3 regions of the Aureibacillus halotolerans genome follow, and region 3 is predicted to be linked to each of the others. Evidence: riboswitches for the same ligand, from Rfam matches in the RefSeq annotation. Region 3 holds a riboswitch; each other region holds the start of a gene.

Evidence for each region. A riboswitch is a leader RNA that binds a small molecule or an ion and turns the genes downstream of it on or off. The one in region 3 is predicted to bind S-adenosylmethionine.
Region 1: another riboswitch for S-adenosylmethionine. It lies ahead of EV213_RS02880 (methionine biosynthesis PLP-dependent protein); the one in region 3 lies ahead of mtnK (S-methyl-5-thioribose kinase).
Region 2: another riboswitch for S-adenosylmethionine. It lies ahead of metE (5-methyltetrahydropteroyltriglutamate--homocysteine S-methyltransferase); the one in region 3 lies ahead of mtnK (S-methyl-5-thioribose kinase).

What each region holds. Positions count from the first base shown of each region.
Region 1 covers NZ_SNYJ01000002.1:140,867-150,889, forward strand. Annotated here, with positions in the region: gene metH (methionine synthase) at 370-3,816, opposite strand; gene EV213_RS02875 (bifunctional homocysteine S-methyltransferase/methylenetetrahydrofolate reductase) at 3,840-5,699, opposite strand; gene EV213_RS02880 (methionine biosynthesis PLP-dependent protein) at 5,696-6,823, opposite strand; SAM riboswitch class I at 6,895-7,000, opposite strand; gene EV213_RS02885 (SDR family oxidoreductase) at 7,080-7,946, opposite strand; gene EV213_RS02890 (M15 family metallopeptidase) at 8,507-9,343, opposite strand; gene EV213_RS02895 (ion channel) at 9,551-10,023, opposite strand, start outside.
Region 2 covers NZ_SNYJ01000006.1:118,205-128,227, forward strand. Annotated here, with positions in the region: gene EV213_RS21315 (S-layer homology domain-containing protein) at 1-191, opposite strand, end outside; gene EV213_RS09085 (RCC1 domain-containing protein) at 211-3,285, opposite strand; tRNA gene EV213_RS09090 (tRNA-Ala) at 4,460-4,535, opposite strand; gene EV213_RS09095 (YugN family protein) at 4,832-5,242, opposite strand; gene metE (5-methyltetrahydropteroyltriglutamate--homocysteine S-methyltransferase) at 5,431-7,692, opposite strand; SAM riboswitch class I at 7,786-7,893, opposite strand; gene EV213_RS09105 (glucose-6-phosphate isomerase) at 8,083-9,432, opposite strand; gene EV213_RS09110 (iron-containing alcohol dehydrogenase) at 9,556-10,023, opposite strand, start outside.
Region 3 covers NZ_SNYJ01000007.1:169,879-179,901, forward strand. Annotated here, with positions in the region: gene mtnA (S-methyl-5-thioribose-1-phosphate isomerase) at 1-382, opposite strand, end outside; gene mtnK (S-methyl-5-thioribose kinase) at 379-1,584, opposite strand; SAM riboswitch class I at 1,699-1,803, opposite strand; gene EV213_RS10375 (2,3-diketo-5-methylthiopentyl-1-phosphate enolase) at 1,948-3,138, shown strand; gene EV213_RS10380 (2-hydroxy-3-keto-5-methylthiopentenyl-1-phosphate phosphatase) at 3,107-3,790, shown strand; gene EV213_RS10385 (methylthioribulose 1-phosphate dehydratase) at 3,787-4,404, shown strand; gene EV213_RS10390 (1,2-dihydroxy-3-keto-5-methylthiopentene dioxygenase) at 4,408-4,944, shown strand; gene EV213_RS10395 (M20 metallopeptidase family protein) at 5,018-6,202, shown strand; gene EV213_RS10400 (GNAT family N-acetyltransferase) at 6,343-7,170, opposite strand; gene EV213_RS10405 (VOC family protein) at 7,288-7,710, opposite strand; gene EV213_RS10410 (nucleotidyltransferase family protein) at 7,738-8,295, opposite strand; gene EV213_RS10415 (cysteine dioxygenase) at 8,524-9,087, opposite strand; gene EV213_RS10420 (helix-turn-helix transcriptional regulator) at 9,463-9,675, opposite strand; gene EV213_RS10425 (DUF6442 family protein) at 9,680-10,023, opposite strand, start outside.

The sequences.
Region 1 (10,023 bases), on a different contig from region 3:
CACTAGTAGAGGCAAGAAATTCCTTAACCCAAGATGTAATTAGAAAATCAATACAACCGACTCCGAAATGTTACTTAGAATTTCAGAGTCCGTTCGGATATTTCCAGTCTCGTTTGACATGCGATTGGATCACTAATGTCGAATGTGAAATACTAAAATATTTTAAGCACTATTATCATAATCAACAAAAAAGCAACCACTAGCGAGACCCCGCAGTGCGCGTGAATACGCGCCAAGGAGGCTCGCAGTTCGCCCGCGGAAAGCGAGCGTATGGTAGCTTGTATAAAAAGTAACACAAACACTATTTTGCAGTTTGATCAATTGAACAAATTGAATGAAATATTTTGTCCCATATTCTCTACTCATATGTTAATGAACATTAAAGTAACGGGCTTGGGGGTGACTGAACACTATGGCCGTAACACTTGCTTCCGGCTCCATCATAAACCCTTCAGTAAGATGGATACCGATTTTTTCAGGAGATAGCAATTTAAACAGCTTCTCCTGATCCTCTAAGTTCGGACAAGCAGGGTAGCCAAAAGAAAACCGCTGCCCTTGATATTTGGCGGAAAACAAATCGCGTATACCTAGGTCTACAGGGTCCGGAAATCCCCATTGATCCCGCAGCAACTGATGAAGACGTTCTGCGAAGCCTTCAGCTAGTTCTAAGGCTACGGATTGGAGCGCATGACTCTTAAAGTATTCGCCTGCTTCTTTATACGCCTGCGAGCGTTCTCGAACACCGCTGCCTGCCGTGACTGCCATCAACGCGACGTAGTCCATAACACCTTCAGAAGCAGGGCGGACATAATCGGCAAGACAGAGAAACGGTGGTTTTTCCTGTCGAGGAAAATCAAACGTATTGATGACTGTTGTCTGATCAGCAGGGTCATAGATAAGGAGAGTGTTCCCATCCGATTGGGCAGGGAAGAAACGGTACAACCCTGCTGCTTTGATTGTTTCCTCAATGGCCGCTTCGTGCATGACCTCTTGAACCTTTTCCTTTAAGTCAAGCGTGCGTTGATCTTGGCTTTCCAGCAGTTTATCTACACGCCCTTTTAGGCCGAGATGATGACCGAGGAGCATTTGCCAGTTCACATAAGGCATCAAGTGATCGGTCGGGACTTCTTTCAGAACATGCTGGTCCGTGTCTTGAGGAATAAATACAGGGGCCTGATCAAGTCCTGGAGCTTCCTGTGTCGATCGCTCAGCTCGTTTTTCTAAGACAGCCGCTGGGGTAGGCTGTGCTGCTTTTTCGCGAGCTACCTCCAACTCTGCCTTTATTTTTGTGCGTTCTTCCGGTTTTTGCAAACGATTGGCGATCGACAGACCATTCATGGCATCCTTTGCGTAGAGCACAAGTCCATCGTATTCATTCGAAATTTTTGTGTTGGTGAATTTTCTCGACAGCGCGGCTCCGCCAACGAGGATCGGTAAGTCAATTCCAGATTGCTTTAAATCCTGAGCTGTGATCACCATCTGTTGGGCAGATTTGACGAGGAGCCCAGATAGTCCAATCATATCAGGATGCTCTTTTTGAACGGCTTGAATGAGCGTCTCTGGCGTTACCTTAATGCCTAAATCCACTACGTCAAACCCATTGTTGGTTAGAATAATATCAACAAGGTTTTTCCCGATATCATGCACATCGCCTTTGACGGTCGCCAAAAGAATTTTTGCTTTTTTCTCTTGCTTACCGCCATTCGCTTCCATATGAGGCTCTAGAAACGCAACGGCGGATTTCATCGCTTCAGCACTCTGAAGAACCTCAGCGACAATGAGCTGATTGTCGTTGAACAGACGACCAACCTCCGCCATACCTGTCATTAAAGGTCCATTAATGATAGCGAGAGGAGTCTCATATTCATTTAACGCAAGTCCTAAATCATCGGTAAGGCCATCCTTCGTGCCTTCAACAATATAGTATTGCAACCGTTCATCAAGACTCATATGCTCGGTTGGCTTGGCTTGTACCTTCTTTTTCCCGCGATATTTCTCTGTAAATGCGGCCAACGTTGCGTCTGTTGTTTCATAAAGCAGCTTGTCGGCAAGTGCGATTTCCTCTTTTGGGATTGAAGCGTAGCGCTCAAGCTTTTCGGTGTTTACGATGGCATAATCAAGGCCTGCTTGTGTGCAATGATACAAATACACAGCATTCAGTACTTCTCTGCCAACAGGGGGCAAACCAAAAGAAACATTGGAGATGCCGAGAATCGTCAGGCACTCTGGTAAAGCTTCCTTAATCATGCGGATGCCCTCAATGGTGGCTTCCGCTGAGCCAATATACTGTTCGTCACCTGTACCGATCGGGAAGACGAGTGGATCGAAAATGATATCACTCGAGCGCAGTCCATATTTTTCGACGAGCAGATCATGGGAGCGCATCGCAATTTCCAGCTTGCGTTCAGCCGTGACGGCCATGCCTGTTTCATCAATCGTTCCTACGACAACAGCAGCACCATATTCTTTGACAATCGGAATCACGGCTTCAAAACGCTCTTCACCATCTTCTAGATTGATCGAATTAATAATGGCTTTCCCTTGCGAGTAACGGAGTGCTTTTTCAATGACCAGTTCATCTGTGGAATCAATGACAAGGGGAACCTTCACCTTCTTCACCGCATGATAAAGGAATTTCTCCATATCCTCCAATTCTTCGCGGTCAGGGTCAGCAAGGCACACATCAATGACATGGGCGCCACCTTTCACCTGAGCACGGGCAATTTCTGCTGCATCCTCATAGGCGCCTTCAGCAATTAAACGTTTGAACTTTCGGGACCCAATGACATTTGTTCGTTCGCCGACCATTAATGGTCTCATCGTATCATCATAGATAAGGGGGTCAATGCCAGATACCATATGCTGTGGAGAACGTTCAGGGATTAATCGCGGAGCATAGTGCTGCATTTCATTCGCAATGGCTGCGATGTGGTCAGGTGTTGTTCCACAACAGCCGCCGGCAACATTTAGCCATCCTTTTTCCGCAAAGGCCCCAAGCTTTTTGGCAATCGACTCAGGGGATTCATGATAGTTTCCTTCCTCATCAGGCAACCCTGCATTTGGGTAACAGCTGACAGCTGAAGCCGCTAAAGAGGAGAGAGACCGGACGTGATCTCTCATAAATTCTGGTCCAGTTGCACAGTTGAGTCCAACCGCCGTAGGATTCATATGCTCTAGTGAGAGATAAAAGGCTTCAATGGTCTGCCCTGCCAATGTCGTTCCCATCGGTTCGATCGTTCCTGACACAAAAAGTGGAAGGCTAACGCCTGTTTTTTCAAAGGCCGACTTCATCCCAACATAGGCCGCTTTGACGTTCAACATATCCTGACTCGTTTCAAGGAGAATAAGATCGACCCGTCCAGCAATCAAACCTTCCACTTGTTCCTGGTAGCAATCCACAAGATGCTCGAAGGTGGTTCCACCAGTCACAGATAATGTTTTCGTCGTTGGACCTAATGCGCCTGCAACAAATCGTTGGTGATCCGAGGTTGAATACTTTTGTGCGGCAGTGACAGCTAGTTCAGCGGCCACCTTATTAATATTGAACGCATGAGTACCAAGGTCGTAATCATCAAGGACAATCGATGTTGCTCCAAAGGTATTCGTCGCAATAATGTCAGCACCAGCCGCCAAATAGCCTTCATGAATGGCTGTAATGGCTTCTGGTTTCGTTAAGTTCAAGTATTCATTGCAACCATCATATTCCTCACCGCCAAAATCTTCAGGAGACAGATCGGCGTTTTGGATCATCGTTCCCATCGCGCCATCAAGAATGAGGATGCGTTTTTGCATTTCGTTTGCGATCGTTGTTGTCATTGATAAATTCCTCCCGCTGTCTATCATTGAAGAAAAGGCGTAACTGGTTGTTGTTTCTTTTGCGTTTGTTCGTGAATATAATGAACGAGCTCAATCGACCATTCGTATTTTAAAAATGGTGTAATCACATAAATGCCAGGGAAATAATCTAGAGCGACATCAATGAGCTGCTTCGCCATCGCAATGCCTTCGCGTCTTGCAGCAGCAGGATCATCTTTCGTTGCAGCCATGATGGCTCGCGTACTGTCTGTTAACTTAATGCCAGGCACTTCATGATGCAAAAACTCTGCATTTCGATGCCCTGTGAGTGGCATAATGCCGATATAGAGTGGAGCGTCTAACGTCTTTATTGCTTCAGCAACATCAATGAGCTGCTCTTCACTGTACACGGGCTGAGAAATAAAATAATCAGCGCCATTCGCGACTTTTTTCTCGAGGCGTTTTACCGCTTTATCAAGGTATTTAACGTTCGGATTAAAGGCACCTGCGATAGAGAACTGTGTTTTTTCTTTTAGTGGTTTGCCAGAGTGAGAATAGCCATTGTTAAACTGCTTCATAAGCTTGATCAGCTCAAAGCTTTGTAGATCATATACGGAGCTTGCCCCTGGAAAATCGCCGATTTTAGTCGGATCGCCAGTCACCGCAAGGATTTCATGAATGCCAGCCGTGTGAAGCCCCATTAGGTGGGACTGCAAGCCAATTAAATTTCGGTCCCGACAGGACAAATGAACAAGTGGATTAATATTGTATTTGGTTTTAAGAATGGTCGCAATAGCTGTATTGCAAACACGTGGTGAGGCAAGAGAGTTGTCTGCAATTGTAATCGCATCAACGCCGGCTTCTTGTAACAATGCAGCGCCTTTAAAATAATCCTCAACAACCAAATGTTTAGGAGGATCAAGCTCAACAATAACGGATGTGCGTGTTTTCATTTGGACGTGCAAAGGTTCGATTCCAAGCGGTTGTGAAACCACCTCGATGACATCGTGAGGGGCCAGAGGGACCTGTTTTTCTGTCAACGGTGTTAACGGTCTGACCGCAGCAGCCATAGCGGCAATATGAGCGGGGGTTGTTCCACAGCAACCGCCAATGACACGCGCACCTTGGTCTCGCAATGAGCGTGCACATTCGCCAAAATAATCAGCATGTGCCTTGAAAAATAATCGTCCATCCTGTACATCAGGCAAACCAGCATTTGGCGCAGCAGAGATATATGCATCTTCCATTAGAGGTACGTAGCGGAGAGCTTCAATTGTATGGTAAGGTCCAAGGCGACAGTTAATGCCTACAATATCGGCTCCTAACGACTCTAATGTAAGAAATGCGGCTGTTAAAGGCGTTCCGTTTTGCGTCCGACCAGCTTCTTGAAGAGCAAGTTGAGCGATAATTGGAACGTCCGTAGCTTCTCTAGCGATCTTGAGAACAGTGTGCAACTCTTCTTCATCATAATAGGTCTCCAATAAAATTGCATCTACGCCATTGTCTAAGAAGACCTGAAGTTGTTCGCGAAAAGAGGCTTCAATCTCTTCGAGTGTCGTTTCTGTCCGTGTGACCCCACGAATGCCTCCGATCGTCCCTGCCACATAGGCGTCAGTTCCTTCAGTTGCGGCTTTTGCAAGCTCGACGGCTTTCGCGTTTATGTCTATTACTTTGTCAGCAAGCTGATGTTTTGCTAGCTTAATCGCGTTTGCTGCATACGTATTGGTTTTGATCAGATCAGCGCCAGCATCAACATAAGATTTATGGACTTCAGTAATGATCGTTGGCTGGGTGAGATTAACTTCTTCAAAGCAGGATTGGACCTGATACGTATCGTAAAGGTACGTGCCCATTGCGCCATCCATAATGACGAAATCGTTTTCTAGTTTCGTTCGAAGTGTCATCGTAACGCCTCCTCTTGATGGGTTGCAGCAACGTGCAGTGCTTGGTCAACGTCATGAATAAGATCCTCTGCATCTTCAATCCCAACCGAAAAGCGAAGCAGTCGGTTGCACACGCCATAGGCTGTACGAATCTCTTCAGGGATGTCCATATGCGTTTGCGTAGCGGGATACGTAATAAAACTTTCGACGCCGCCAAGGCTTTCGGCAAAGCAGATCAGCTTCAATGCCTTGAGAAAATGAGGAACGAGTGCCTCAGAGGTCAACCGAAAAGAGAGCATGCCGCCTCTGTTTGCGTACAAAACGTCATCCACTAAGTCATGCTGCTCCAGAAAAGCAGCGAGTGCCGTGGCATTCGTTGTATGCTGTCTCATCCTTAGAGGCAACGTTTTCATGCCGCGCATAAGGAGCCATGAGTCAAAGGGGGACAATACCGCTCCAGCTGCGTTTTGATAAGTCGCAAGTTTTTCCCCAAGTGCAACGTCCTTCGTAGTCAATAACCCGGCAAGCACATCATTGTGACCTCCCAAGTATTTTGTTGCAGAATGAATCACAATATCCGCACCAATCTCATGAGGGCGTTGAAGGTAAGGCGTTAAAAACGTATTGTCCACAATCAGGAGAAGGTCATGGTCCTTGGCAAGCTTGCCTAAGGCATCTAAATCCGATTCATGCATGAGTGGGTTCGTTGGCGTTTCAATGAACAATGCTTTCGTTTTGCTCGTAATCGCTTTTTCAACGTCCTCAATGATGTGCGTATGAACATAGGAGAAGGTGAGGCCATTCGTTTGGCCATACACGTCAAAAAGACGGTATGTTCCTCCGTATAAGTCCTGCGATACGATTAGTTCATCACCGGAAGAAAACATCGTCATCACAGCATTTACTGCTGCCATGCCAGAAGAAAAGGCAAGCCCTTTTACGCCACCCTCCAGTGTCGCAATCGCTTCTTCAAGCACGTGACGTGTTGGATTTTTTGTGCGTGTATAATCATATCCAGTCGATTCTCCAATGCCGTTGTGACGAAATGCTGTAGATAGATAAATGGCAGGAGAGACCGTACCTGTTTCTGTGTCTGTACGATTTCCAATTTGTGCGAATAAAGTGTCAATACGCTGTTCTGTCATCCTCTAAAACCCTCCTTGTGTATGAAAAAAACTCCCTCACGAAAAGAAGGAGTTTTTTTCAAAAATCCTTCTTCTCATCTTGCAAGCATATGCTTGCTGGACTTAGCACCGTACCCACTTAGAGGCTGGTTGCTGAGGTTTCGACGGGCCATGTCCCTTAACCTCTCTTGATAAGAAAAAGAATGAAACGATTTAGTTGTTAGCCATAACTTTACACGACAGCTATCGAAAATGCAACGTTTTTTCAGTAACGCGTTTACCCGTTAATAACTGCTCCACCATTTAAATGCAATACTTGCCCTGTCATATACGATGAATCTTCACAGGCAAGAAACACATAGGAAGGCGCTAACTCTTCAGGTTGACCAGCACGTTTCATAGGCGTATTTGCTCCAAATTTCGCCACATCCTCTGCTTTAAACGTAGCTGGGATGAGGGGCGTCCAAATCGGACCAGGTGCCACACCATTTACACGAATGCCACGATCAATGAGCTGCTGCGAAAGCGATCTTGTGAATGATGTAATCGCGCCTTTTGTGGCGGAATAATCGATAAGGTTTTTGCTCCCTTTGTATGCTGTAATCGAAGTCGTATTGATGATTACGCTACCGGGTGACAGATGGGGAAGGGCGGCATGAGTAAAATAAAAGAAGGAAAAGATATTCGTCGCAAAGGTTTGTCTCATCTGTTCATTTGTAATGTCCTCGAAACGCTCCTGTGGGTGCTGCTCGGCCGCATTGTTCACGAGAATATCCAACGCACCAAATGCTTCAATTGTTTTTGAAACGGCAGCCGAGGCAAATTGTTCATCACTGACATCCCCAGGAATCAGAAGACATTCTCCACCATACTCTTCAATCTCGCGTTGAACTTCTTGGGCATCCTCATGCTCATTGAGATAGACGATGGCTACATGAGCACCTTCTTTCGCATAAGCGATTGCTGTAGCTTTGCCTATTCCACTGTCACCACCAGTAATAAGGGCGTTTTTCCCTTCAAGCTTTCCAGCAGGAAGGTATTCAGGGTTGTTCGTATACGGGCGAGGTATCATCTCTGATTCGTTGCCGGGTTGTTTGGATTGTGCTTGAGCTGGCTGACCTTTAGGGTACTCATTGGATCTCATTTTTTTTCCTCCTTTGAACTATGCTTGTCTTCTATAAGTAGTCTTACCTTTTTTCTTCACGATAAAAACAAAAAAACACGCATCAGATCATAGTTTTTCCGATCTGTTACGTGTTTTTACAACTTTCGCAGTGCAAAAATTACCTTTAATGTTGGCTGTGTCTTAGTGGAAACAAGGTGAGATAGATTGATTGACATCTTGTGTATTCGGGAGATTAAAATTTCTAGCTCACAATACTGTAGTTTCTAAAAGATCGTTTTACACTTGTGTCCTTTTGGGTGTTAGAATACACGACACCGCTGCGTCAAAATACTTCGCTTTCACCCTACGGGTACAAGTGCAACATCGACTCGAGAAGACCTCGTCGTGTTTTCTATGCCGCCGGGCACGGCTTCAGCTTCCTCGGAGTCTTGCTTTCCTGCGGGATCTTCAGCTCGAGCTGTACCCGCAGGAGTCTACGTATTTTGACTACGCTAATGTTTATTCTGCATAAAAAGCAATCCCAACCCTTAATTGAAGGTTTATCCAGCTTTATCTAAGTTTGTCTGTCAAAATCCTATTTATTCAGGGGGGTATACACCAAGATATTCTTCCAACGTTATGTCTTGCTCGAACATCGCTAGCGCAGGCTCTTTACCAACATAGCGAAGATGCCACGGCTCGTATTGGTATTCTGTAATTGCCTGTGTATCCTTCTGATAACGAATAATAAAACCAAAGCGATGGGCATTTTCTTCTAGCCAAATACCCTCAGGTTTTTCTCCCAGCTCTTCAACTAAGGCATTTCCAACTGAAGCTGCGGACACATCCATGGCAAGGCCCGTTTGATGTTCACTTTCCCCAGGGTAGGCGCTAACCGTATTCGCTTTTTCTTCGCTGCCGTAGCGTGTGACGTTGCTTGCAAAAATAGCTTCTTGACGATCATAGGAACGATATCCAGAGATCGCAAACAGTTCAATTCCATCTGCTTCTGCGGCCGCAAACAACTCTTCAAGCGCAGAAGCGGCGACTTGGCGGAGAAGCCGTTTTGGCAACTGCTCTGTAAAAGGAAAGTCTACATTAGGTTCAACTAGATCATTTGGTACATAAGGAGCAGGCAAGCTGTATGTTTTGTTTGCAAGCGCAAGAATGCTGCTCGGGTCTTTTAACACATTATCTGCTGTGGCATCTGTTTCAGGATTGAATGAATGGGGGTTTACATTCGCTTGTGCTGTGTCGCTTTGATCGGGAGTATCCTTATCTCCTTCATCCGCTTCAGGAGGGATTGTTCCAGCGTCAACAGTTTCATTTTGAGCGGTTTGATGATCCTCAGAATCGGCTGCTTCAGCCGTATTGGATGACGGCGCTTTTTCTTCAATTTGAGTCGTTTCATTTAATGGGGTGTTGTTGTCTGTCACAGAGCATGCTGTGGCTCCTAAAAGGACAAATATAAACAAAGTTATGAGTGCACTATACCGCAATATTTGTGTTTTTAAAAACACGCTGAACACCAGCTTTCATTAAAATTGAATAGGACAGTTTTGTTTTCACAAAATGTAAATAGCTATCATTTTTTCGACATTAGGTTTTTATTTTAAGGGGTGGATACGCTCGTTAGCTGTGTGCTATGACATTGACTTTGTTTGCTCTTTGGCGTCCTTCGTTTTTGCCTTTCGTTTTTGCTTTTTCTTAACGAAAATCTGAGTGACATTCGTCAAGGTAGTGACGAGCAATGCATGAATGCATACACCTAAAATCGTTAGAATGACGGCTGTGGCTTTTCCAATAAAAGAGGCTGGATCAACGTCCTGATTTCCAAAGAGGAAAAGTGTTCCAATGGACCATGTAAACGCTTCGGGATAACTTTTTACAATTGGTTCATAATAGTAGAATGGAAGCGTAGAAACGAATACAAGCAGGAGGCTACTTGAAACGAGGGTTCTCCTTTTTGTGTTTTTCATAGTCGAAATCAACGGATTTGAGAAACGTTTTGTCATTGTTTTCAATCGCATCACTCGGAAAAGGCGAGCCAGTTTTGCCGATTGGTACAACGCATCCAAAGGGATTAAGGCGACAAGATCAAATGGATTGGAACGTA
Region 2 (10,023 bases), on a different contig from region 3:
AGCCTTAATGCTCTCGCTATACCAGGATGGTTCCTTAACACCCTTAAATGATCTTGTTTCGTTTGGTGCTTGCAACCTAAAGCACGAACGAGAATCGTGATAAATTCCGCACGAGTCATGTTTAGGTTTGGTTCAAATTGGTTCTTTTCGGTCCCACGAATAATCCCACGGATGGTGACTCGCATGCTCATACGACGATCCAACTATGACTTATCGGAGCGATAACAAACGTGTGACGATCACCGCGGCTTCCGCTCTCGTCACATGGCGATCGGGACCGAAGCTGCCATCTGGATAACCGAGCATCACACCACTGGAAGCAGCGGCCCCAACCGCTTCTCTTGACCAGGCTGCAAAAGCAGCCTCATCCTTAAAACGGGTAAAGTCGTTACTTCCTTCCAACCCCAGAGTGCGCATCAAGATGACCGCCATCTCTTGACGGGTTATCTCTTGGTCTGGAGCGAAGGTATGATCGCTCATTCCAGTGACAATGCCGGAAAGCTGTACTATGGCAATCGGGTCTCGCGCCCAATGGGTTTTCGTATCTTCAAATATGACATCGTCGCCCGCAGCTTGCAATCCAAGCGCCTGAACAACTAACTGTGCAAATTCCGCTCTTGTTATCCTTTGGTTTGGTTTAAAGCTGCCATCCGGATACCCTAAGACAACGCCAGACGCTGTCAGACGGTCAATCTCCAGTTTGGCCCAATGCGCTACTGGAACGTCGACAAAATCAATCGGCTTTGATTCGAGGTCCTCTGGCTCGTGAGGATCAGCCAGATCAGTAGGCACTCGCTTCGCTACAGACACGGTATAGGTAACCTCGAATCCTTGATATGCAACTGTCAACGTCTGATGGGCATCCACTTGACTGCTGTCGAAACCGCTGACCATATCTGCCGTTACTGATACGGAAGTCTTACTGCCATCAGCCCGGCGCACCTCAAGCTTCATCCCTGCAACATTTAACGCATCACCAACGCGGTATTCTACCTGGTATGAGGAGTCAGGACGAATTGCAATTTCTCTAATGACAGGCCCTTCAAATTTATCAGGCTCCGTGGGCTCCTCTGGCTCTTTGGATTCCTCTTGCTCTGTCGGTTCCTCTGGCTCTGTCGGTTCCTCCGGCTCTGTCGGTTCCTCCGGCTCTGTCGGTTCCTCCGGTTCTGTCGGTTCCTCCGGCTCTGTCGGTTCCTCCGGCTCTGTCGGTTCCTCCGGTTCTGTCGGTTCCTCTGGCTGCTCTGCTTCTTTTACGATGGTAATCATATATAACCGTGTCTCTCCATTTTTTGCAGTCACAATGAGGCGGACAGTCTGGCTAGCTGAAGGTAACAGTAGTGCATCGCTCATCTCTCCACTAGTTATATCGACCGGTCCCCAGATCAACTCTTCTTGCTCGTCTAACAGCTCGACGCTAGCCTTGGCTGACGCGTCTGCAGTTACCGTTGTTATCGTAACGGATTCGATAGTATTCTCTACTTCCACGGTATACGACAACTGCTCTTCGGCAAAAGCCGGACTCAGCTCCAGCTCTTCCTCGGCAGCGTATACTCGAAGCTCACTCAGGCTATTGACATTGCTGGAGTCAGGCAACCAGTTCGCATACAAGGTCACGGAAGAAGTGATGCTCAGAAGATTTCCCGGCGTATAAGACGTCCCGGACCCGTCCGCAGCGGTATTCCAGCCAACGAACGAATGTCCCAGCAGGACAAGCTCATTGGCATTGTCAAGCACGAGCGCCTCGTCCCCTGTTTCGTAAATTTGTTCATCCTCAGGTGGTGTCCCTCCAGTATGGCCATTGCCGTCATACGTGACGGTGTACTTTTCTGGTTCAGACAACATCGCCTGCTGCATCGTGTAAGCTCGTTTATTTCCTCGGGCATCTCGAACAATAATATTGAAATAATACGATTCGCCTGCTGTCAAATCGCCAATCACCATTGTGTCGATATCCGAAGTGTACGTATGTAACGGAGTTCCATTTATCTCCATGGCTGCAACCGTATTTAGATTGGCCGAGTCCGACTGATACACCATGTATTCCAACTGTTCTTGCGGACTGATATTATCAGTCGCTTTGTCCCAGTGAAGCGTCAATTCACTATAGCCGGTGTATTCTGGTGTTATCTGGGCACTGAGCGGAATAGGCGCCGAGAAATCCAGTGACGCGCGACTCTGGACTGGTTCTGCTCTTAAAGTAGCCGTACTGTCACCCAACTGACCGGAGGAATTCAACCCCCAAGCCCATACATTGGCGTCTTGTTTTATGGCGATTGTCGAGTACCCGCCAGCTGACACATCAATCGCTTGATCTAAAACCTGGACAGGCGAATTTCTACTTGTGTACGTCCCGTCGCCAAGCTGGCTGAAATTGTTCAAGCCCCATGTCCATAAGGTTCCATCTTTTCTGATCGCCGCACTATGGAATCCACCAGCAGCCACCTTTACAACATCATTCAAAAGTGCAACTTGAGTAGGAGCAGATACGTGAGAGTTATCGACGCCAGCTCCCACCGCTCCCCAACTGTTTTCCCCCCATCCCCAAAGCGTCCCATCCGACGTAAGCGCCAGACTATGAGTGCCGCCCGCTGCGATAGCAATTACATCACTTATCCCAGGTACAGGCTCTGGAGAGAACCTTCGTGTGGTCGTACCGTCGCCCAATTGTCCTTGGTCATTGCTTCCCCACGACCAGACCGACCCGTCTTGCTTTAAGGCTAGGCTGAAGTAGCCTCCGGCTGCCACGGCAATAACATCTTCAAGTCCCTGAACTTGAACAGCTTGCAGACTGAGATCTGTTGTCCCGTCCCCTAATTGTCCATTTTCATTATCCCCCCAGGCCCAAACTGTACCATCTTCTCTCAAAGCCAAGGCATGAAAACCCAAGCCGTCGGTAATTTCGATGATATCCTTCAAACCCTTAACTTGGACGGGGATCCGACGTTCCTCAAATGTGCCGTCCCCCAGCTGCCCATCTTCGTTTTGCCCCCAGGCCCATACGGTGCCATCATCCTTGAGTGCCAGGCTGGAATACACCATGCTTCCGACGGATTCTACTTCCTCCAAAGCTTCTACGCGGACTGGGATGGTGCGGCTGGCCGTTGAGTTATTGCCCAGCTGTCCATTTTGGTTGTTTCCCCACGCCCAGACCGACCCATCGCTGGCTACACTCAAACTATGGTAGTAGCCATGAGCAATTGCAGGTGCGGTGACATATTCAAAGTCAATAGCTTTTCCTTGATACACAGGAAAAGAATTAGCAAGCACGAAAACACATAATCCCATTATCCATCCTTTTTTCAACATTTTTCCTCCATTCTAGATAAGTAATTCCTCAATTAACACAAGTGCAGAATTTCGCCTTGTAGTTCGATTCATGGCTCAACCTTGCCAATAATTTAATGCACCTCAGGAATGACAATAATTCAGTAATGACATTAAGACAAAAAATTCCGCAAGAAAAAGAGCTTTTGGAGTAAGGATTGAATACAATTGTTATAAAGCAACAGCAATTGACGAAATAATTGTTTCGACATGCCCTTCTGCAAACGATATGTATGGTCCATAAACGATGTGGACTGTCACCCACGATCCCAGACTTCGCGAACAAAGGTGGAGCTGGCGTATCCAAACTTCTTTCCCCTAGTATCAGCTCTATTTCGCAGGTAGTAAGCAAATTAATTGTGCTTCTCCATTACGTGGAGAGTTGCTGGCCTTTGTATGGTTAAATTCAGTTTGGCTGTATTTTACACTTCTTGAAGTTTGACCATGCTGTTCCGTTCCGAAGTGGCATCAGTAAATAAATTTATAATTAAAATTATTTAAATAATTTAATTTGTCTTAGTGTTCGAACCTATTAATTCGTATTCCATTGGCTACATATTAAATACTTTCATTACCAGATATAGCGAAAGCTGACAGGGAGTCTAATTTATTCGGGATGAATACTAAAAACGATGACAAGTATCATTAAGAGTCATCCTGCACACTATGCGATAACTCTTCTTCAACTATCTTTCGTTTCTTTCAATTTTATATTTCACTAAAACTATACCATCGCTCGTTTAATATTTGTTCAATCTTTAATCAATCTTCAATTAATTCTGCGCAACTCTTATTACAGGTAATTAAATTCCAATAATCAAGTTTTGTACCGTAAAGAAAATATCACGAATAACACGCGGTTCTGACCCAGTACAGACCGGTGAACAAAGATCTGTATTTCTTAGATATCATTATTTCCGAAATAAACTCAAGTTGATTTTGTTTTCATCTCTAACGACTATCAGCCAGTCCATACCATGTAAAAAATTTTGGTCATTTCGATATCTAATGACATCAACCTCATCCAAGCAAAACACATGCATGCATTGTCACCTACTTTATTAAAAATATTCTCCCAAAAAACGCAAAAAACGCGCCACCTCGACTGCGAGATAGCGCGTTGGTATCATATGTATGGTGGAGCCTAGGGGGCTCGAACCCCTGACCTCTACGCTGCCAGCGTAGCGCTCTCCCAGCTGAGCTAAGGCCCCAAGTCTTTGTCCGACAAGAACTATTATATGAAAATTCGACAGCAGTTGCAATAGCTTATTGATGTTTTTTACGTAAAATAACAAATGAGACAGTCCCCCAAGACGCTGAATGAATTTTGGGGACTGCCTATTTATCCATATGGACCCTCATACTTAATCTCACCTTCAAACACTTGCGACTACCTTTTGTTCTACGATGGCTCACTTATACGTGCATCGTAAGGTATGAGCCCGCGTCATAAGAAAGACCTGTCATGCTTGGCCGCTTTTTTTCTAAGGGGTTCATTCCACTTCAATTAGCTTCGGACAAAAAGGACTTCGGCTTCCGCCAGCTTTTGTTTGGCTGCCTCTATGATGTCGTCTGGAATCGTTGTGTCCTTGTCTTCAGGTTCCTGAAACTGATTAAAGGAGGCAGACAAATTGCCGATGTTGGCATGGTCATCTAAAGAACGCTGGTATTGATGTCCTAACACAAGTGGTGTGCCAACCGATACCAAGGCATCTGGATCATCGATCTCCCCTATCCCCGTTGTTTTAACTGGAATTCGCAAAAAATAGTACGTCCCATCAGCAGGCAAATTATAATCATAATACCCATGGTCGTATTCCCAATTGCTTCCTAGTGTAAAGCCGCTCGCTTCAAGTCGTTCCGCCAATTGACTTAGCTTCATCTGGAGACCATCTAAGGCAGATGATAACTGTTCCATCACACGCATCTCCTTTTCAAGAGGATTTGCGTTATCTTGCCCTAAAAATAAGATTTGACTACAAAATACGTCTCAATCTCAAAATCAGTGCTACATGCCTCACATCACGTATGAAAGAGAAATAGGATGACAGTAAAAAACACCTGACTCTGTAGGACGTTCTCCTACTTTGCCAGGTGTTTCGTCAATTATTTTGATGCTGTTGCTTGCAAGGCTGTACGAACCTTCACTGCCGCCTCTACCATCTTTTCAAGTGCCTGTACGGTTTCTGTTTCTCCGCGTGTTTTTAAGCCGCAGTCTGGGTTCACCCAGAATTGCTCTGGATCGAGCACAGTCAATGCGCGCTCAATGTTTGCGACCATTTCGTCTGTTGATGGCACGCGTGGGGAATGAATATCGTAGACCCCTAGGCCAATGCCTTTGTCGTAATTGTATTTTTCAAACGCAGACACAAGCTCTCCGTGACTTCTGGACGTTTCGATGGAAATGACATCAGCATCAAGAGCGTCTATGGATGAAATAATCGCGTCAAAATCGCTGTAGCACATATGCGTATGAATTTGCGTCGTTTCTTTCACAGTGCTCGTTGCCGCTTTAAAGGCTTCGACCGCGTCTTTGAGATACGCTTCATGCGCAGATGCTTTCAATGGCAAGCCTTCACGCAATGCTGGCTCATCTACTTGGATCATCGTAATGCCGTTCGCCTCCAACTGCTCTACCTCTTCACGAAGTGCAAGAGCAATTTGCAACGCGACGTCACGTCGAGGCACATCCGTGCGTACAAACGACCAGTTGATGATCGTAATTGGACCCGTAAGCATGCCTTTCACAGGACGGCTCGTCATAGATTGAGCATACACACTTTCTTTCACCGTCATTGGTTCATCGAAGGCTACGTCGCCATAAATGACTGGTGGCTTCACACAACGTGAGCCATATGATTGCACCCAACCGAAGCGTGTAAAGGCAAACCCATTGAGCTTCTCACCAAAATACTCGACCATGTCAGTACGCTCAAATTCACCATGAACGAGAACATCGAGATCAAGCTCTTCCTGAATCTCGATCCAGCGTTTTGTTTCAGCTTGAATGAATTGCTCATATTCCTGGTCGCTTTTTTCCTTTTTACGCCATTGAAGTCTTTCCTGGCGAACTTCCTTTGTTTGTGGCATAGAGCCAATTGTTGTTGTCGGAAGCAAAGGCAAATTGAAAGCGTCCTTCTGTGCAAGCTTCCTCGCTTCGAAAGGTGTTGAACGGTCAAAATCGCTTAAAGCTGCCACCGCTTCTCTAACAGCGGTACTTTGACGACCTGGAGCCTCTTGAAGCTGTTTTATAGCACTTTGTTGCTGATCTGCTTTCGTTGCATCTCCATTGATAAGCTCTTTTAATGCAATCAATTCCTCTAGCTTTTGATCGGCAAACGAAAGGCCATTGCGAAGCCAATCAGGCAGCTTGTCCTCTGTTTGTAATGTCACAGGCACATGAAGCAAGCTACAAGAAGGTTGTAGGACAACGTCACTGCTTATGGAAGACAGTGCACTGACGAGTTCTTTCGCTTCATACAGATCTGTTTTCCAAATGTTACGTCCGTTTAATACGCCGGCAAATAACGTTTTCCCTTCAGGAAATCCAGCGTCCTTCAGTTCCTTAAGCTGAACTTCACCATCATGAACAAAATCAAGACCAAACCCATCCACTTTTGCTTCTTTTAAGATCGACCACTGAGCAACGCTCGAGAAATACGTCTGGAGTTTCAATTTGAGACCAGGCACAGCTGCTTTGATGTCATTGTACAAGGCAACAATCGACTTCATCTGCGCTTGATCTAGTTCTGTCGACACGATGGGTTCATCGATTTGCACCCATTGTGCGCCGTCCTTTTCAAGCTTCTGTAGCACTTCAATATAAAGTGGTTTTAATGTCTCCACTTGCTCACTTATTGAATCAACACCTTTTGACAAGGACACAAACGTATAGGGTCCGACAAGCACAGGTGTTGTTTCTATGCCTTCTGCCTTCGCTTCTAAGTAAGCTTGACTCCAACGATTGTTCACAAGGGCAGGCAGTGTGCCGCTGTCAAACTCAGGCACGATGTAATGATAGTTCGTGTTGAACCATTTTGTCATTTCACTAGCAACCGCACCGGCATTGCCTCGAGCAATCGCAAAATACGTTTCAAGTCCAGGCGTTTTCTCTAAGTCACGGAAGCGTTTAGGGATAATATTTAAACTTAACGCTGTATCAAGCATATGGTCGTACCAAGACGCATCAGCAGAAGGAATAAAGTCAATTCCTTTCCCTTGCTGCTTTTTAAGGTTTTCTGTACGAATTTGCTTCAGATCAGAGAGTAGTGTTTCCTCTGTAATGTCTTTTTTCCAGTAAGCCTCTAGTGCTTTTTTCCATTCTCGGTGTGCGCCAATCCTTGGGTAGCCAATTGTTGCTGTTTTCATCGTGATCCTCCTTAGATAGATGCTCAATGTCATAAAAAACAAAAACCTCTCCAGCAGAGCGGAGAGGTGAACATGCACAGATGCGATCCAGTGCTCTCATCTCCCAAAGCGTTCTGCTTTGCAGGAATTGGCACCTTTTTCAGTAAACTGAATGGTTGCCGGGCTTCACAGGGCCAGTCCCTCCACCGCTCTTTATAAGAGAGTTTGTTTTATTGTTACTTATCGTAGCATTGTCACAAAAGTCATGTCAAACCTTTTTTAAACAAATGCATAATAATTATACAACTTTGTACAACCTATTGAGTTGGAATTATATGTTCCTCCCCGTAAATTTATAGAAAAAAATTCTCCCTTTCGTTATGAAAGAGAGAACGTTTTATCGTGTTTAAATTAGAGACGCTTGCGAAGCTCTTCCAATCGATCTTCATAGCCTTCTTTGCCTAACAGGGCGAACATGTTTTGTTTGTAAGCTTCAACGCCGGGTTGATCAAATGGATTCACCCCTAGCAAGTATCCGCTCAAGGCACATGCTTTTTCAAAGAAGAAGGCCAAATAACCAAAATGGTACGCAGAACGCTCAGCAATGTGCACGGATAGGTTCGGAACGCCACCATCCACATGCGCAATTTTAGTACCTTCCATTGCTTTTTTGTTTACAAAATCAAGGCTTTGCCCAGCAAGGTAGTTTAAGCCATCAAGGTTTTTATCGTCTTCCTCAATTAGAACTTCTGCGCCAGGTTCTTCAACCGAAAGCACGGTTTCGAACAAGTCACGTCGACCTTCTTGTACATACTGACCAAGGGAGTGCAAATCAGTTGAAAAGTTTGCAGACGATGGGTAAATGCCTTTTTGGTCTTTCCCTTCGCTTTCGCCAAACAATTGTTTCCACCACTCAGAAAAGTACTGTAGGGAAGGCTCAAAGTTAATAAGCATTTCAATTGTATAGCCTTTGTTGTACAACGCATTGCGAACAACCGCATACTGATAGGCTTCATTTTCGTCAAGGTTTGGTGAGCTATACGCATTTCGCGCATCCTGGGCGCCACGCATCATGTCTTGGATGCTAATGCCACTCACAGCAATAGGAAGCAGCCCTACAGCGGTGAGAACAGAATAACGTCCACCGACATCATCAGGAATGACAAACGTTTCATATCCTTCCTCATCAGACAACGTTTTTAATGCGCCTCTTGCTTTGTCCGTCGTTGCAAAAATACGCTCTTTCGCACCATCTTTTCCATATTTTTCTTCAAGCAGGCGCTTGCACTGTCTGAAGGCAATGGCTGGTTCAGTCGTTGTTCCTGACTTCGAGATCACGTTTACGGAGAAATCCTTGTCTTTTAAAACATCCTGCAAATCCTTTGAATACTGTGCAGAGATATGATGTCCAAGGAAAATGATTTGTGGTGTCTTGCGGTCTTCCTTGTCTATCACATTGTAGAAACTATGGCTTAACATTTCCAAAGCTGCCTTCGCACCAAGATAGGAGCCACCAATGCCGATGACAATTAAAACGTCCGATTGTTGCTGAATTCGTTCAGCTGCTTTTTCGATGCGTGCAAACTCTTCTTTGTCATAGTCTTCAGGAAGGTCAACCCACCCTAGATAATCTGCGCCTGCACCTGTTTTTTCATGAATGCTTTTATGTAAAGTTGCAACTGTTTGGGACAAATAGTCCACTTCATGCTGCTGTAAAAAAGGCAATGCGTCTTTATAAGAAAAAGTTAACGGCTGTGTCATTGTTGTCCTCCTTAATGATTTTCTGTTATTTTAACACGTTAAACCATCAATACATAGTGCTATTTTACACCATTAGAAAACGACAGCTCTTGATTCAGAACCAAGAGCTGTGCGTAAGAAACCTTACAGTGCAGCGCGATAGATAGCTTCACAATCGCTCGCTTGTAGCTTTTTAAAGTGACCAAACGGCCCATTGACCATCGCTTTGTTCACCATATCCTCAATGTGCGCATCATCAATATCATAATCGGCAAACCGGTTTGGTGCGCCTAATGAAGACCAAAACACACGTAATTTTTCAATGCCTTCAAGCGCAATGTCCTCGTCAGATTTCCCAAGTGGATGAACATCAAAGACACGGATAGCAAGCTGTTTGAAACGGGCAATGTTTTCATGCATCACGTGCAGCATCCATTGTGGGAACAATATAGCCAAGCCGCCAGCATGAGGAATGTCATACACCGCAGACGCAGCATGCTCGAGATTATGCGATGCCCAGTCTCCGCGAATTCCCATGGACAATGTGCCGTTAAGAGACATCGTTCCAGCGTAGAGAATCGTTGCACGGTGTTCAATATTGCTTAAATCCTT
Region 3 (10,023 bases):
CGTCAATTTTCTGCGCTTCTTGCGTTAACGTCTCCACAGCGCCATCGACGGAAGCCGCTGTGTCCGAAACGCGAAGCAACCGATCCACCGCCCACGCAAGATTGACTGCGGTAGGGCGTGTCGCTTTCAGACCATTTGCTTCCGTAATGAGAGACTGCTTGAATACGTTAAGATCCTGCTCTTTACGATTTGATTGTGCCCAAAGAACGAGCCCATAAGCTGCAGCGATGCCAATGGCAGGTGCTCCACGGACGCTTAATGATAAAATGGCTGCCTTGATTTCTTCTACGGTTGTTAGCTTTAAAAACACCGAGTCTCCAGGAAGCTTGCGTTGGTCAAGTAGGGTAACAACGCCGTCGTTGTAAGTCACAGCGGTAATCATGACACAACCGCCTTTACAAAAGCCTCTGACGTATGAATATTTGTTGAAAGCAGCAAGTGTTTTCCAACTCGTAGTGCAGCAGTCTTAGCTGCGAGCTTTCGATCCTTATCCGCAATGCTTTCAAAATCCTCAACAAGGGCGAGCCCAATGGTACGTCGAATCAATTCACAGCCAGCAAAACGTACAGCATCCTTCCAAATCGCCTCAATATGTTTTTCCGACCAACCAGGAATGGAGGCATGAGGTTCGACATTATGGTTTTGCCAAAGCGTGGCATATTCGTCTTCAAAGGTTTTCCATACTGACATCATTTGCTGCTGAAGGCTTTGCTTCGCTGTTTGACGATCATCGTCCGCGGTTGCATAGCCTGCCTGGGAGATATGAGCAATCGCCAAGTTGCCAAGGAAGGAGCCAATGTCAAAGCCTACGGGACCAAAAAAGGCAAACTCAGGATCAATCACCTTTGTTTGTGTTTCATCAGCAAAGATACTGCCTGTGTGTAGGTCACCATGAAGCAAAGCCTCAGCTTTCGTTAAGAACTGATATTTGGCCTTTGCTACTGCAAAAAGAAGCGTCTGATCATTCCAAATATGTTCTTTTACATACGCTTGCAATCCTTCATCGATCGAATTGGATTCGACATCATAAAAGGGATCAGTAAAAAACAATTCTTCTGTTATTTTGCACAAGTCCGGATTACAAAAACGCTTTTGAAGCTGCTTTTTATCCTGCTGGTTCATGCCAAAATCAGACGTAAAGAAAAGCGTATGTGCAGTGTATCGACCAATCGCTTCTCCTAAGACAGGAAAGTGGTCGCCTTTTTTAAGTGCCTTCCGAGCGATTTGCAAATGGCTCAAATCCTCCATAACAGTCAAGGCTTGAACCGAATCTGTGTGAAGCACTTTTGGCACTAATTCAGGCACATACGTCCCATAAATGGTGAGCACTTCACTTTCAATTCGGGCACGATCCAATGTAAGCGGCCAGCTGTCTCCAATCACCTTGGCATAAGGCAAGGCTTGTTTAATGATGAGGCGTTGTCCATCTTGCCCGGTAAGACGAAACACGAGGTTTAAGTTGCCATCGCCAATTTCTTCGCCATACACTTCTTCGTTTTGTGTAAAATACGACTGTCCCTTTGCGTATTGAATCGCTGTGTCGATTGTTAGCGGGGTATACCCATGTTCTGTTGCAGTGCTCATCGGAGTCATCCTTTCGTGTGGCAGAAATTTTAATACAGGGGAAAGGAATACAGAAAAGGCCCCTCTTGATAGATGTGCTCAAGAGGGGCCTTCGTAAAGGATCCGTTCATTCCTCTCTTATCTTCCAGACATTGATGTCTGTTGGAAGAAGCACCTTCGCACAAATGCGGGTTGCCGGGCGTCAAAGGGCCAATTCCCTCAGCCTTCTCATAATAAGAGTGTTGCTGTTGCTACGTATCATAGCCTCTTGCTACGAATCTGTCAATGAAGAATTACGTTTTCCAATTGACGAAATGACGAAGATCGTGGCATAATGTCTACCATAACGAGTTGAATACTTTCTATTAAAGGTAGGGACAATACATGAGCAATGTGGTGGCGACGTACCGAATTAAAGCAAAGGCTGATCTAAACAAGCAGGCAGAACAAATCGCTCTTGGGCTAACGGTAGGCTCTTGGACATCATTGCCTCTCGTCGATCAAGAACAGCTGCGTGCGCACAAAGGCCACGTTGTATCTGCCCAATACATAGACGATCAATATGCAAAACTAGCGATCTCTTATCCTGCCGTCAATTTTACAAATGATCTTCCGGCAATCTTAACGACAACATTCGGCAAGTTGTCTCTTGACGGAGAGGTAAAGCTGTTGGATTTGGATTTTTCTAACGAACTTGCCGCGGCCTTTCCTGGTCCTGCGTTTGGCATTGAAGGCATCCGCAAACAAGTAGACGTCTATGACCGACCGCTCTTTATGAGTATTTTTAAAGGCGTCATTGGTCGAACGTTAGAGGATCTCGCTGAACAAATGAGGCAACAGGCTCTCGGTGGTGTAGATCTTGTCAAAGATGATGAGATCCTTTTTGAAAATGAAGCAACGCCGATTGAAAAACGTGTCAAAACAAACAAAGAAGTGCTACGCCAAGTGTATGAGAGCACTGGGAAGCGAACGCTTTATGCGGTGAACGTTACTGGACCGACACGACAGCTTGTGAACCAAGCCGAGAAAGCACAAGCTGCCGGAGCAGACGCGCTTCTTTTTAATGTCTTTTCTTATGGACTTGACGCGTTGCAGATGCTGCGAGAAGCCCCTGAAGTTCATTTGCCGATTATGGCCCATCCCGCCTTTAGTGGGGCAATGATTTCTGCACCAAACCACGGTGTGAGCACATCCCTTTTACTCGGTAAGCTCCTTCGTATGGCAGGCGCCGATTTCTCTTTATTTCCATCACCTTACGGATCAGTCGCCATGCCACGCGAAGAAGCGTTGTCGTTAAAGGAAGCGTTAGTCGATGATCAGTCGCCATGGAAACGAACGTTCCCAGTTCCGTCAGCAGGCATTCATCCAGGTCTAGTCCCTCAGCTTATTGCTGATTTTGGGTTGGATTCTATCATTAATGCAGGCGGTGGGACACACGGCCATCCCGATGGTGCGGAAGGTGGAGGAAAAGCTTTTCATGCGGCAATTCGGGCAACGCTTGACGGCGTTCCACTAGAGAAAGCTGCAGAAGGGAGCGAACCACTTGCAAAAGCCATTCAGCAATGGGGACACTAAACGGCTCATTGTATGTGATTTTGATGGCACGATCACAGAAAAAGACAATATTGTCGATATTATTCGTGCGTTTGCTCCACCTGAATGCGAAGAAATCATTCAATCTGTGCTTCAAAAGGAATGTTCCATTCGGGAAGGCGTTGGCCGCATGTTCGCCTATATACCAAGTTCGTTAAAGTCCGAAATTGTTCAATTCGTGCTTGAGCGAGTGAAGATTCGCCCAGGCTTTCATGAATTTGTTACTGCAATAAAAGCTGATCCAAATACGAGCCTAGTCATCGTGAGTGGAGGCATCGACTTTTTCGTCCACCCTGTGCTGGGAGACATTGACGTGCCTGTGTACTGCAATCATGGGAATTTTGATGGTAAGACGATCCAAATTGAATGGCCATTTGCCTGTGACGATCAGTGTCAAAACGACTGTGGCTGCTGCAAGCCATCAGTCATTCGGTCAATTGCCACAGGAGACGAACGAATTATTGCAATCGGCGATTCAGTCACTGATGTGGAGATGGCAAAACGAGCAGAACTTGTGTTTGCCCGCGATTACCTCTTAAAGGAATGTGAAACACATCATTGGCCGCATGAGCCCTTTAAGGATTTTCATGATATAGTAGCCGTGTTACAAGAAAAGGAGGGGATTTCCATATGACGCAGTGGGAAGAGTTGGCTGACGTCAAAGCAACGTTGGCGAAAAAAGGCTGGTTTCCAGCAACGAGCGGAAATCTTTCCATTAAACTTGAGGACTCCCCTTTGCATGCGCTTGTTTCCGTGAGCGGTAAAGACAAAACGAAGTCCTCACCGGAGGATTTTGTCGTCGTGGATCGCGATGGTAAGACAATCGAGTCAAGCTTGAAGCCGTCCGCAGAAACGATTATCCATACCCGTTTATATGAAGTAACCGATGCAGGATGTATTCTGCACGTTCATACAGTGGAAAACAATCTTATTTCGGCGCTCTATAAAGACGAGGGCCAGGCGACATTCACCGACCACGAGCTTCTAAAAGCGTTTGGACTGTGGGAAGAGAATGCAGCGCTTACGATGCCGATCGTTGATAATTTGCATGATCTTCCAGCGCTTGCTGAAGAGATGGTACGCGTAGTGACACCAGAAACAAAAGCCATCCTTATTTTAAATCACGGCATTACAGTGTGGGGCAAAAATGCATTTGATGCTCAGAAAAATCTTGAAGCCGCTGAGTTTCTCTTTGCATATCGCCTCGCTCAATTTAAATACAATCTATTGAAAAGGGAGGACGTGTAGACGATGGCAACGATTCGTTTAAGAGAAACAGGAGAAGTGATTGAAGGACATGACAAGGTGCAGCAGTTTCTGGAGAGCCAGGAGGTATTATACGAGCATTGGGACATGAGCAAGCTTCCAGCGGAACTAAACGCGAAATTCGTATTAACCGATGAAGAAAAAGCTCAAATTCTTACAGCCTTTGACACTGACATTCGCGATTTAGCAGAACGTCGAAGCTATGTGGATTGGGACATCATTGCGCTATCTGATAGCACGCCAAACCTTGACGAGCTACTGGCAAAATTCAAAAACGTTCATACGCACACAGATGATGAGGTCCGCGCCATTACGGCGGGGCATGGCATTTTTGTTGTTAAAGGGGAAAGTGGCTACTACAATATCGAGCTTGAGCCAGGAGATGTCATTTCAGTTCCAGAACATACGCCTCACTTCTTTACTTTAATGGACGATCGCCAAGTTGTCGCAGTTCGCCTATTTATTGACACGGACGGCTGGGTGGCTCATCCATATGAGGAAAAAGAGTATTCTGTAGAGTAAAACGAGTGAAGAATCAAAGATGCCTTTGCGTAAGGCATCTTTTTTAACATATCTACTAACGGAGGGATCATGTATGCTAGAGGAAGTATTTCAAACATTGGAGAAGCATTTCCCAGAGATGGTTTCGTTTCGTCGAGACCTGCATCAACACCCCGAGCTATCGTTTCAAGAGGTACATACGCCAGAAAAAATCGCAACCTATCTAAAAGGGTTGGGGATTGACGTGCGAACAGGTGTTGGAGGGCGTGGGGTTGTCGGAAGGTTGGTTGGTGCTTTGCCAGGGAAAACGATTGCCTTGCGTGCTGACTTTGATGCGTTGCCGATCCAGGATCTTAAAGACGTGGAGTACGCATCAAAAGTGCCAGGTGTCATGCATGCATGTGGCCATGATATTCATACTGCGGCCCTATTAGGCGTCGCATCTGTGCTCAGCCAATATAAACAAAAGTTACAGGGGACGGTCGTGTTTATCCATCAATTTGCGGAAGAGCGACCTCCCGGTGGTGCAAAACCAATGATTGAGGATGGCTGTCTTGAAGGAGTCGACGTGATTTATGGCGCTCACGTCTTATCAGAGGCAGATGTTGGAACAGTATGCATCACTCCGGAAACAGCTATGGCAGCCGGAGATCGTTTTGAAATTACAGTTCATGGGAAAGGGGGTCATGGTGCCAAACCGCATACAACCATTGATGCTGTGCATCTTGGCACTCAGGTTGTCAACCAGCTTCACCATCTTGTCAGTCGCCGTATAGATCCTTTACAATCGGGCGTCGTCTCAGTGGGAACGTTTAACGCTGGAGCGGGGTTTAATGTCATTGCTGAGCACGCCTCCATCACTGGTACGGTTAGAGCCTTTGAGGAAGCGGTTCGATCGACTTTGGAAGAGGGGATTAAAGAGGTTGCCAAGCAAACGGTCGAAGCTGGTGGGGGAAGTGTAGAGGTGGCTTACGAACGTGGCTATCCATCACTTTACAACCATCCTGCCGAACTGGCTTTTGTTGAAGAAAAGGCGAAGGACATCGTCGGTAGCGAAAATGTACTACGTCTAGCGCCATCGATGGGAATGGAGGACTTTGCATACTACGTCAAGGAAGTGCCTGGTGCGTTCGTTTATGTTGGCGGTCGAAATCCTGAAATCAATGCAACATACCCTCATCACAATGCACGGTTTGATGTCGACGAAACGTCTATGCTTACGATTGGAAAGCTGTTTTTATCGCTCGTATTGGATGGGGATGAGAACAGCACAACATAGAAGAGGAAGGTGCCTAGCCTAACCCTTGGACCAATTGCATTCCAGCTCTCCTAAGCGGGAGCTGGAATGTGCGTTTTTAACTTTAATAGTACGGTCACTTCACTGCGGTTTCAGCACTTCACTTAGCTCTAAAACTTCTGTTAGAATTCAAATTCAAACGCCATCAGTCGATTCGTATAATCAAACCCCAATTTATCAGCCACTCGTTTAGATGGTTCATTTGATTCATCGGTTTGCCAAAAAACACTAAATCCTCTTTTTAAGCATTCCTTTATGAATTGTTGTCCCAGTATCGTTGCCAACCCACGATTTCGCACACTTTGATCAAATGTGGCGATATAAATTTCATGGCGATCTCCATTCACACAACATGAGTAACATGTACTTATGACCTTATCGTTTTTTAAAACAGCGTAGCCTATTCCATGTTGCATAAAAGATTCTGCAGAAGACCAATACTCTGTCAACTCTTCTCTTAAATCTTCGACTCCAATAATCAATTCCTTCGTGATTTCTACAATGGTAAGGTCTTCATCAAGGACATGTAGGGGTTGCTCCAAACTGTTTCTAAAACGTACCGCATCCAATTCGTAACAGATTCTATAATCCACATAATATTCACGACGACCAATCACTGTTTCCAGCGTTTTTTTCCATTGTTCATTAAACAGGATGGAGCAAAACCATGTACCTCCGCATAAATCCAGACTTTCTTGCTTCAATTGTGTGGAAATGAAATCACTCAGCTGGCTATTAAACGATTCATTCTCCGGATCACCGAGCAAATAGTATACTAAGCCAACCGCATAAACGATCGCCGTCCGAGGCTCCTCAATTTGATCAACATAGACGGAGCCTCGATTCATACTGTTAAGCACTGCATTTAGCACATTCTCATTTTTCGCTTGCGGTTCAATCAACAGTGTATTGATTTTCGCATAATGTTCTTTTGGTAATTTTACAATCATTATGTACGCCTCCAAATATCTTTCTCACGAATAGAGCATTTGCGCTTCAGAAGTCGTAACACCAATCCAAATAAGAACAGAACGAATTCATTTTTCTAAAACGTTCAGGCAGCAAGTTTATTCCTCCAGCTCCCACGCCGGGTTCCAAACAATTTCCCATAGATGACCGTCGGGATCTTGGAATTGACCCGAATATCCGCCCCAGAAAGCTTCTTGTGCTGGTGTTGCGATGTGTGCGCCAGCTAACCGAGCCTGTTCCATCACTTCATCAACCTCTTCTTTACTCGCTACATTATGACCTAACGTAAATTCTGTTGGGTTTGGTTGACCTAAAGGAAGACCAGCCTCATGGGCGAGATCCTTGCGATGCCAAAGTGCTAGCTTCACACCCGATTGCAAATCAATAAAGACGACCGCGCCATGCTCAAATTCCTCACCAATGATGCCCTCGGTTTGTATCCCAAGTCCGTCCCGATAAAAGATAAGCGACCTCTCCAAATCGTCAACGCCAATCGTAATTACAGAAATATACGGTTTCATTTTCAGCACTCCTCTTTCGTTTGGTTTTTATTTTGCAAGGAATAAATATATTCGTTTTTGGACTTGCTGTGGCAAAGGTTGTACTAACGCTCGATTGAGTAACTGAGGGTGTGATACACCATGCTTTTCGAAATAAGCTTCAATGGCGCTTGCTTTAAACTCGCGCCCTGGCATCAAACGATACAGGATATACCATTCTTCCAGTGCACATATCGGTACCGACTGTCCATTGATTTTCCAAACAGCGGTAATTGAATCGCGATCAAAAGGACAACGATATATGCCTGCCTCATGTTCAATCCCAAAGCCACTCATGACATCTATGTCGACCCCGTCCCAAGTGAAAGACTGAAACACCTTTGTGTGAAAGGGTGCTTTCTTGGTTACTGGAACCGATGTTGCAGAAGAGTTCTGCAAGATCGAAAGCAGCCTTAACGCATCCGATTCTATAACGAACAAATCAATGTCGTGAGGGTTCTGCTCAATTCCATGATAATGGAGTACGATAGAACCACCGATCGCCCAGGTAAGTGGTTCTTGCTGCAGCAAATTTGTCAGTTTACATAATTCTTGATCAAGTATCATCGTTTCCTCGTTTCATTCTATATTTCAGGAATGATCAGGCATCCGTGTTTGTGTTGCTGTAAAATGGAAGACTGCTCGTCCCAACAAGGAAACTCTCGTTTAAGTATAAGCGAGACATCAAGAAAATGGGAGTTCCAACGTCTACTATACTGTAATCTCAGAGTTTTATCACACCATATACAAGCATCTGATCTAAAAACCTAAATTATTAAACCGTTTAACGGCACCTTAAGGTTCAAGCTTTATTTCGGCAAGCTTCTGTCTCTGTTCCTCCGGCCACCAGGCACCACATTCAGCAGCCACTGTACATACGGCACATTTCTTTAAATCATACACTTTCATATTTTTGATTGGTGGCGCGTAGACATGCAGCGTTAACAGAGGCGCATTCTTTGAAGCACTTGCCATTTGATGCACTTTTTTTCGAGGCGCAAACAAGTAATCTCCGGTGTCTTCTACTTTTACTTTTAGAATTTTAGGAAGGATACCTGGTTCAGATGTGAACAATGTATGCTGTGATTGGCCGTTGACAATGTATATCCATCCAAGTGAGTCCCCATGGTCGTGCGGGGCACATGCTTGCGTCGGCGACCAATGCATGAGCATGACCTCGACAGTGGCAGAGCAATACAATATGCGCCTCCCATAAGGATGACCTTCTGGGGCTGTTGCATAAGGGAGAACCTCCGCGGTTGTAGGAGCAAGTCGTTCCAGTGCATCCTTTAATGTGGATGGACAAGGATGGGCAGGCAATGCTGAAAAAATGTCATTCAACCGCTCCATAAATGCCATATTGTTCGCCTCCGCTAAATTGTCAGTTTCAAGCTAAACCTATTCATAGGAAGGTCGTCCTATGTAAGTTGAGACAATGAAGAAGCTCGTTGAATGAATTCAGGAAGAGTGTGTCGTTTAGTAGACTTGAAATTTTTGGAGAACAGTCGATAAAAAAAGAAACACATTGTTAGAAGGAGGCAGAAATGGGGAGCAAAACAAATCAACAAACAGGGCATTCAGATAAAGGACTCAAACATCTTTTATCTTATTGGCGCAATAGTTTGTCTGACGCTGACAGGATGATTGAAAGTCAAGACGTTATCAATCATCCTGAATTTTTAATACACCATGTAAATTTCACCTATAACATTGAGAGCGATTTAAATTTTCACATCATAGATCAAAATAAAATAAATCTTCAAATTTTTTGTCCAAAGCAATACATAGGACCAAAGCTAATTTCGCTGTTGGATTAAACTGTCCTGTTTCAATTGAACTAATGGTGTTCCGTGAAACACCGACTAATTTTGCAAGCTCTGTCTGTGATAATTTATTTTCATTACGGACTTTTTTTAAATTATTTTTCAAGACTAATGCATCTTCCATATCATCACCATACATTTCCGTTATTTACGACTGTGTAATACACGTGGATGCCTGTTAAAATGAGTGTTGCTATAGAATAAACCGTTGCAAGTACAATATCGCGTTTTCGCTTCATTCTGGTTGCTTTGACAATGAAACCTGAAGCGGAAATGGATATTATAACGGCATATAGACCGAAATCAAAACCATCACCCATTAGAATTTGCGTCACAAATAGAATTGTAGCCAATAGGATCCCTGTCAATGAGCCAACGCTTCCAGCATGGACTTGAACTTCAACTTCATATAAATCCTTATCCTTGTTCTCTTTTCTGCTTTTCGATAAGATGTCTTCTTTGTTAATGAGAA